Regions from separate parts of the Kribbella sp. NPDC051137 genome, predicted to be linked through region 2. Evidence: riboswitches for the same ligand, from Rfam matches in the RefSeq annotation. Region 2 holds a riboswitch; the other holds the start of a gene.
What was found. Region 2 has a riboswitch for thiamine pyrophosphate ahead of thiS (sulfur carrier protein ThiS). Riboswitches for the same ligand answer to the same signal wherever they lie in the genome.

Region 1 (4,540 bases), 160 kb from region 2:
TGGGCGTCATCACGCTGGTGCTGATCGCCTCCGGCAGCCTGCACTCCGGCGCCAGGCCGCCGATCTGGGTGATCCTGGCGGCCGGTACGGCGATCGCACTCGGCACCTACCTCGGCGGCTGGCGGATCATCCGGACGATGGGCAAGGGCCTGGCGGAGATCGAGTCCCCCCAGGGCTTCTCCGCGGAGACCAGCTCCACGTCGGTACTGCTGATCTCGTCGCACCTGGGCTTCCCGCTGTCCACCACGCAGGTCTGCTCCGGCAGCATCCTCGGCGCGGGTCTCGGCAAGCGGCTCGCCGAGGTGCGCTGGACGGTGGCCGGCCGGATGGCCGTGGCCTGGCTGCTGACGCTGCCGGCCGCCGCGGTCGTCGGCGCGCTGTCCGGCGAGGTCGCGGACTCCGGCAACGTCGGGGTCGCGATCATCGCGGTCCTGGCGACCGCTGCCGGCGGCGCGATCTACGCGGCCTCCCGGCGCCGCCCGGTGACCTCGGACAACGTCAACGAGTACCCGAGCCCGGCCGCCGCCGCGACCACGCCCGCAACGGTCTGAGAGGAGTACGGGGATGCACATCAACTGGACTGCCCTCGGCGAGGTCGCACTGGTCAGCCTGATCTTCGGCGTCGGCCTGGCGGTGCTGTTCGCGTTCGGAGTGACCGCGATGTCGCGGCGTGCGGTGGCGATCGACGAGAAGCGGCAGCCGTCCTTCGTGGACACCGGCGTGGCTGCGCTGTGCTTCGCGGCCTGTCTCGCTGCCGTGCTCTACGGGCTGTACTTGATCATTCCGCAGTTCCACTAGCGGTTCCAGCGGCGTACAGCCTTGGCCACGTCCTTTGCGCGGATGGAGCCGAGGTTGTACTCCCAGGCGGCCAGTAGACGGCTGCCGAGCACCTCTGCGTCCAGGAACATGCGGGGTCGTACGGCGACCGCCCAGGTGGCCGCAGCCGCGTGGCCCTGCTGGTGGAGCAGGTCGTCAACGGTCGCCTCGATCCGGCCGCTCTGCTCGTCCGGAAGGCCGTCCGTGGCCCAGTCCTGCACGATCTGCGGGTCGTCGGCCGTCATCCGCGCCAGATAGGTCAGCGGGCCGCGCCAGAAGCCCTTGCTGCCGATGCTGTCCAGCGTCTCCAGCGGGAACCAGCCGTTCTGGTTGCGCCGTCCGTTCACCGCGGACTCGATCTCGCGGGCGCGGTCGGGGGAGAGGTCGCGGGTCGCCCAGTCCACGAAGTACGCGCCGGCGTCTGGAATGTGCTCGGCCACGTGCGGCGCAGGTGTCAGCGCACCGGGCTCGAAAAGATGCAGCTCCTCCGGTGAATCGAACACTTGCCCGCCCCCGCCTGCTCGAGTGCACGGGCGGCGGCAGCCGCCCGCCGAACAGGAACCCCCCAGGTGCCTGTCACATCAACGAATGCTTTCGTACCCTCGATCCGCCCCGAGGGTCAAGGGTTCTGCCGTCGTTCGGCCCGCCGCGCCAGCTCCTCGCGGTCCAGCCGCTCCGCCTCCGCCGGGGTCGGCGCGCCGCCGCCGTACGCGGCCGGCAGCCACCAGGCACCGTGCGGCTGTTCCGGATACCCGCGGATGCTCTGGTCGAGCATCCCGGCCATCGTCGAGCGCAGCCGGGCGGTCGCCTCCGCCGGGTCGTCGTCCGGCGTCACGGTGAGCGGTGCGCCGATGCTGATCGAGATCGGGCGGTGCCGGGTGAAGTCCCGCGGGTGGTCCTTGGTGAACATCCGCTGGGTGCCCCACAGGATCATCGGCAGCACCGGTACGCCGGCCTCCGCCGCCATCCGGACCGTGCCGGACTTGAACTCCTTCAGCTCGAACGACCGGCTGATCGTGGCCTCCGGGAACACCCCGACCAGTTCGCCGGCCCGGAGGTAGTCGACGGCCGTCCGGTACGACGCGGCGCCCGCCTCCCGGTCCACCGGGATGTGGTGCATGCCACGCATCAACGGACCGGAGTACCGGTTCCGGAACAGCACTTCCTTGGCCATGAAGCGGACCAGCCGCCTGGCCGGCAGCGCGCCGTACCCGCCGAGGATGAAGTCGACGTAGCTGATGTGGTTGATCGCGACCAGTGCGCCGCCGGAGCGCGGGACGTGCTCGGTCCCGGTCCGGCGGATCTTCAGGTCCAGGGCCAGGAAGGCGGTCTTGGCGAAGCCGATCACGGGCGGGTACACGAGGTCTCGCATGTCCCGATTATGGTGTGCGGTGACAACTACAGACCGCGGGAGCTCGCACCGTAGTGGGCTGAGAGGGCGGCTGGACCCAGGAATCTGACCTGGCCGGCGCCGCCGACCGCAGAACCTGTCCGGGTAATTCCGGCGTAGGGAGCAGCAGCATGGTCAATGTCAGCACCGGCCCGATCTCGGGGTCGGAGAAGATCCGCCGCGGCGAGCTGGGCGTGCCGGCGCGGCGCGTCAATCTCACCAACGGCGAGTACTTCGACCTCTACGACACGTCGGGTCCGTACACCGACGCGTCCGCGCGGATCGACGTACAGGCGGGACTGCCGCCGCTGCGGCGGGACTGGATCGCCGGGCGCGACCGGCGTACCCAGCTCGGCCACGCGCGGGCCGGGACGATCACCGAGGAGATGCGGTACGTCGCCGTCCGGGAAGGGCTCGATCCGGAGTTCGTCCGGGCGGAGGTGGCGCGCGGGCGCGCGGTGATCCCGGCGAACCGCTGCCACCCGGAGAGCGAGCCGATGATCATCGGGAAGAAGTTCCTGGTGAAGGTGAACGCGAACATCGGCAACTCCGCGGTGTCCTCCTCGATCGAGGAGGAGGTCGAGAAGCTCGTCTGGGCGACCCGGTGGGGCGCGGACACGGTGATGGACCTGTCCACCGGGAAGAACATCCACGAGACCCGGGAGTGGATCCTGCGGAACTCGCCGGTGCCGATCGGTACGGTGCCGCTCTACCAGGCGCTGGAGAAGGTGAAGGGCGATCCGGCGGCGCTGTCGTGGGAGGTGTACCGCGACACCGTGATCGAGCAGTGCGAGCAGGGCGTGGACTACATGACCGTGCACGCCGGCGTGCTCCTGCGGTACGTGCCGCTGACCGCGCGACGGATCACCGGGATCGTGTCGCGGGGCGGTTCGATCATGGCCGCGTGGTGCCTCGCGCATCACCAGGAGTCCTTCCTGTACACGCATTTCGCGGAGTTGTGCGAGATCTTGCGGGAGTACGACGTGACGTTCTCGCTCGGCGACGGGCTGCGGCCGGGGTGCATCGCGGACGCCAACGACGAGGCGCAGTTCGCCGAGTTGCGGACGCTCGGGGAGCTGACCCGGATCGCCTGGGAGCACGACGTCCAGGTGATGATCGAGGGGCCGGGACATGTGCCGATGCACAAGATCGCGGAGAACGTGCGGCTCGAGGAGGAGCTCTGCGGTGAGGCGCCGTTCTACACCTTGGGGCCGCTGGCAACCGATGTGGCGCCGGCGTACGACCACATCACGTCGGCGATCGGAGCCGCCCAGATCGGCTGGCTGGGCACGGCGATGCTCTGCTATGTCACGCCCAAGGAACACCTGGGGCTGCCGGACCGTGACGACGTGAAGACCGGGGTGATCACGTACAAGATCGCTGCCCACGCGGCCGATCTGGCGAAGGGCCATCCCGGTGCGCAGGCCTGGGACGACGCGTTGTCGAAGGCGAGGTTCGAGTTCCGCTGGGAGGACCAGTTCAACCTCTCGCTGGATCCGGACACCGCACGGTCCTTCCACGACGAGACGCTGCCCGCCGAGCCCGCGAAGACCGCGCACTTCTGCTCGATGTGCGGCCCGAAGTTCTGCTCGATGCGCATCACCGCCGACATCCGCAAGTACGCCGAGGAACGCGGCCTGACCTCGACGGAAGCAATCGAGGCCGGCTTCGCGGAGATGTCCGAAACCTTCCGCACCGCCGACCAGAAGCTCTACCTGCCGATCGCGGACTGAGCGGCGCTCGCATCCGGCCCGGGAGCCGTCCTCCCGGGCCGGACACGGGGAGTGATCGGGGTGAATCGGTTCAGGTTTTGGCCTTCACTCTGCGTAAATAAGGCTGTAGCCTTAACCCGTCGGAAGGAGGTACGGGCGATGGTCTTCGTTCTCACGGTAGATCAGCGGGGCAGCCGAAGCACGAGTGATCTCGTACCCGAGCTACTGACGTCCTTGAACCATCGGCCGCGGCGTACCGGGCTGTTGCGCAGGTTCGAGCGGACCGCCGGGGACGAGGTGCAGGGTGTGCTGGACGAGGCCCGTGCGACCGTCGACGTGATCGTCGAGCTGCTGCGGTCGGACAGCTGGTACGTCGGCCTCGGCATCGGCGACGTCACCGAGCCGCTGCCGCGCAGTACCAGGGCCGGTAGCGGTGACGCGTTCGTGTTCGCCCGGGAGGCGGTGACGCGGGCCAAGTCGAGCCCTCACCACGTGAACGTGGTCGGAGCGGACCCGCACGGCGCAGAGCAGGTGGAAACGGTGCTGTGGTTGATGGCGTCCGTACTGCGACGCCGTAGCGAGCGCGGGTGGGCCGTGGCCGACCTGTTGGCCGAAGGACTCA
Region 2 (4,540 bases):
ACGACGCCAGTCGCCGGCCTCACCACCAACCGGGTCGGCGACTTCGAGAGCACCACCGAAGGCTGGACGTTCTACCCGGGCAGCGAGTACCCCGGCGCCACCGGGAGCTTCACGCTCGACACGACCACGAACCACTCCGGCACGACCTCCGGCAAGCTGTCTGGTGACTTCAGTGCCGGCGGTGCCTACGTCAGCGTCAATCGCACCGTCCCGTCGGTCGCCGCGACCAGCGTGAGCTTCTGGGCGAAAACGCCGAACCTGTCGTTCCTGACGTTCCGCATCACCGACTCGACCGGTCAGGTCCACCAGCAACGCCTGACGTTGTCAGGGGCAACGGATTGGCAGCCGTTGAGCGTCACGCGATTCGACGGTGGCAAGCAGTACAGCCACTTCGGCGGCGTGAACGACGGTGTCTGGCACGGCCCTGCCAAGCAGGTCGAGGTGATCCTCGACAAGGGCGCGATCAACGGCTCGACCAGCAGCAGCGTGAACCTCGACGACCTGACGCTCAACGCCCCGGCGGCCGCGCCCACGACTCCGCTCGGCAACTACGAGAGCGCCGCGGAGGGCTGGTCGTTCTACCCAGGCAGCGAGTTCCCCGGCGCGACCGGCAGCCTTAGCTACGACACCACAACCCCGGAGGCCGGCACCCAGTCCGCCAAGCTCAGCGGCGACTTCATCGGCGGCGGCAACTATGTCGCACTCCAGCGCACCTTCGTCCCGATCGACCTCAAAGCCCTTGATCTGTGGGTGAAATCCAGCCAGCTGTCGTCACTCGGCCTCCGCCTGACCGACGCGACCGGCCAGGTCCACCAGCAGCGCCTCGCCGTGTCCGGAACCGGCTGGCAGCACCTCAGCCTCACCCAGTTCGACCGCGGCACCGGGTACCTCCATTTCGGCGGCGCCGACGACGGCATCTGGCACGGCCCGGCGAAGGCGATCATGCTGACACTGGACAAGAGCGCGATCACCAACGGCGGTACGTCGGCATCCGTCAACGTCGACGCGGTCGCCGCGACCACGGCCCCGACGTACCAAGGCGCCGGTACGCACTTCGCCGGCACGTGGAACCAGGACCTGGTACCGCTGATCGCCCAGTCCGGAGCGCGGACCGCGCGTGACGAGGCGTACTGGTCCGCCGTCGAGTCCACCGTCGGCACCTACACATTCCCGGCCAAGTTCACGTCGTACCAGCAGGCCTTCCAGTCCAACGGTCTTGACCCGCTGCTGATCGCGGACTACGGCAACGCGAAGTACGACGACGTGCCGGACAACGCTTTCGACGCGCCGTTCACCGACACCGGGCGGGCCGGGTTCGCGAACTACGCGGACGCGCTCGCGAGCCAGTACCCACAGGTGAAGAACCTGGCGATCTGGAACGAGTGGGACGTCAACGCTGCCGGACAGTCCAACTACACCCCCGACAGCTACCTGGCGTTGCTCAAGGCAACGTATCCGAAGCTGAAGGCGAACCACCCGGGCCTGACGGTCATCGGCGGCGGGGACACCGACGTCACCCAGCAGGCGTGGTTCCAGCAGTTCTGCCAGCTCGGCGGGCTGAAGTACCTCGACGTGGTGTCGGTACACCCGTACAACTACCTGAACGCGCCCGAGAGCCTCGGCACCTTCATCGACCAGGTCCGCGCGACGATCCGGCAGTACAACGGTGGTGTCGACAAACCGATCTGGATCACCGAGGCCGGCTGGTACACCGGAGCCGGCAGCGCCGCGCCGGTCAGCGAGCCGACACAGGCGATGTACGTCGCCCGCGCGATGCTCAACGTCCCCGGCTACGACGTCGACCGGTTCTACGTGTACGACTTCAAGAACGACGGCATCGACCCCGCCAACCAGGAGTACAACTTCGGCCTGGTGCACAACGAGGCGGACGCGCTCGGCGCCTACACCCCGAAACCGTCGTACGTCGCGTACGCCACGGCCGCCCGTCAGCTCCGCGGGGCGACGTTCCTCGGTAAGGAGTACCCGGGCAACGGGCTGATCGACCAGGTGTACGCGGCGGGAGACGGTACGCCGTTCCGCGCGATCTGGGCCGCCTCCGGCGCGAACACGACCGTGACGGTCACTGCGACCGGTCCGGTCCAGGTCACCAGCCTGTACGGGCTGCCGTACACCCTGACCCCGAACGCGAACGGTCAGGTCACCGTCACCGTCGGCACCTGGCCGACGTACATCTCCGGCTCCACCGTGACCGCGGTGACAACACCTTAGGAGGGTGAGCTACAGTCGAGATGTCCGCGGGAGCTCGCAGGAAGTGGGCTGAGAGGGTGACCGGTCCGTCACCGACCGCTGAACCTGAATCGGGTAATTCCGGCGTAGGGAGGAGCGCGATGGAATCCGTCTGGGTGAACGGTACGGCGGTCGACGGGCCGGCCGGGAAGTCGGTGGCCGAGCTGGTCGCGGAGTACTCCGACCGGAGCACCGGGATCGCGGTCGCGGTGAACCAGAACGTGCTGACCAAGGCCGAGTGGGCGCAGACCACGGTCCGCCCCGGCGACCGGGTCGAGATCGTCAGCGCGACACAGGGAGGCTGAGATGGACGATCCCCTCGAGCTCGGCGGGCGGACGTACGCCTCCCGGCTGATCATGGGCACCGGCGGTGCCGCCAACCTGGAGGTGCTGGAGGAGGCGTTGGTTGCCTCTGGCACCCAACTCACCACGGTCGCGATGCGCCGGCTCGGGACCGGCCACGAGGGCTCGGTGCTCGACGTACTGAAGAAGCACGGCATCGACGTCCTGCCGAACACGGCCGGCTGTCACACGGCCGCCGAGGCCGTCCTGACCGCGAAACTCGCCCGCGAGGCGCTGGAGACCGACCTGATCAAGGTCGAGGTGGTCGCCGACGACCACCTGCTGCTGCCGGACCCGATCGAGCTGCTGGACGCCGTCGAGGCCTTGGTGGCGGACGGTTTCACGGTCCTCCCGTACACCAACGACGACCCGATCCTGGCCCGCCGTCTGGAACAGACCGGCTGTGCGGCGGTGATGCCGTTGGCCGCACCCATCGGTTCCGCGCTCGGTATCCGGAACCCGCACAACCTCGCGCTGATCGCCGAGGCTGCGAACGTCCCGGTAGTGGTCGACGCCGGCATCGGTACGGCGAGTGACGCCGCGCTGGCGATGGAGCTCGGCTGCGATGCGGTGATGCTAGCGACCCCGGTGACCCGCGCCGAGAAGCCCGCGCTGATGGCCGCCGCGATGCGCGAAGCCGTCTCCGCCGGCCGGAACGCCCGCCTGGCGGGACGCGTCCCGCGCCGCTGGCAGTCCGCGCTCGCGTCGTCGCCTACAACTGGCCTGCCAGCGTTTTAGCGTCCGCCGCGTCGAGCGACCGATCCAGGAGTACCGCGGTCAGCGACAAGGCCAGCTCCTGGTTCGGTTGCAGCACCAACGGTTCGTCCCACGCCAGCGCCGGGCACACGCCGACGTACTGCGAGACCCGCAGGAACCACGGCCGTACCTGCTCGGGTTGGACCAGCAGCAGGCTGACGTCCCCCTGTACGAGCGCGATCCACGGACTCGACGACCCGAACGCCGCCTCCACCCCTTCGCCGTCGGAACTCAGGACAACAGTTTCCGAAAACGGTAGCCGCCAGAAGATCCCGCCGTACGCCGCTCCCTCGCGGCCGGTCGTCGCCGGGCTGTCGATCCGGACCGGGCCGTACCGGGCGGTGAGCACGCTCCGCCAGTCGAGGCGCCAGCCGCCGAACGCCAGGTCGCCGGTCAGCCTCCGGCGTTCCACCAGTTGCGGACGGCCCTGCTCGTCGTACCAGGTGAGTTCGTCGACCAGTTCACGATCGTCGACGGTGACGCCGCGGCTGCGTTGCTGGCCGTGGTTCGTCAGCAGGGTCGGGCCTTGGCCGCGGACGTACGTGCGTCCTCCCCAGTGCGAGGTGCCGTTCACCTGCGCGACCGCGAGCGAGACGCCGTAGTGGTGCCGGTGGTCGACCGGACTAACCTGCGTCAACGGATGCCCGCCGAGGGTCCGGACCGGATGCAGGTACGGGCGCGGCGCATGCACCTGCGGCATCCGCCGGCCGAACTCGTACCGCGCGAGCATGCCCGCGGAACTCCCCAGCTCGAAGATGTCCCCCTGCTGCTGCCATCCGATCCGATCGTCCGACACCGCGGCCCGCGGCTCCTGCGGCACCGGACCGGTGCTCGCCCGCACCGCCAGCCGCAACTCCGGTACGTCGTCCGCCACGTCCGCAGGCCCTGCGATCGACGCGAGCAACCGCTGCCAGGCCAACTCCCCCAGGTCCTTCTGCGGGACCCGCACGGTCGTCAACGACGGTACGGCGAAGCGCGCCAGCCCGATGTCGTCCATCCCGGTCACCGACAGATCAGCCGGTACCGCGACGCCGACCTCGTTGAGCCGCGCCAGCAGCCCGAACGCGACCAGGTCGTTGAACGCGACCACCGCTGTCGCCTGCGAGTCGAGCACCCGTTCCACCGCGGCGTACCCGTCCTCGATCGACCACCCGCACTCCAGCCTGACCAGGTCCAGCCCCGGGATCTCCCGCTC

Region 1: it holds a riboswitch for thiamine pyrophosphate, as region 2 does, so the genes downstream of both, thiC (phosphomethylpyrimidine synthase ThiC) here and thiS (sulfur carrier protein ThiS) in region 2, are expected to answer to the same signal.

The regions. Positions count from the first base shown of each region.
Region 1 covers NZ_JBFBBI010000005.1:182,068-186,607, reverse strand. The annotation lists gene AB0M51_RS26870 (inorganic phosphate transporter) at 1-551, shown strand, start outside; gene AB0M51_RS26865 (hypothetical protein) at 565-798, shown strand; gene AB0M51_RS26860 (hypothetical protein) at 795-1,319, opposite strand; gene AB0M51_RS26855 (lysophospholipid acyltransferase family protein) at 1,436-2,188, opposite strand; TPP riboswitch at 2,216-2,346, shown strand; gene thiC (phosphomethylpyrimidine synthase ThiC) at 2,338-3,939, shown strand; gene AB0M51_RS26845 (transposase) at 4,153-4,540, shown strand, end outside.
Region 2 covers NZ_JBFBBI010000005.1:345,009-349,548, forward strand. The annotation lists gene AB0M51_RS27640 (glycosyl hydrolase) at 1-2,229, shown strand, start outside; TPP riboswitch at 2,246-2,357, shown strand; gene thiS (sulfur carrier protein ThiS) at 2,349-2,552, shown strand; gene AB0M51_RS27650 (thiazole synthase) at 2,554-3,327, shown strand; gene AB0M51_RS27655 (DUF6807 family protein) at 3,302-4,540, opposite strand, start outside.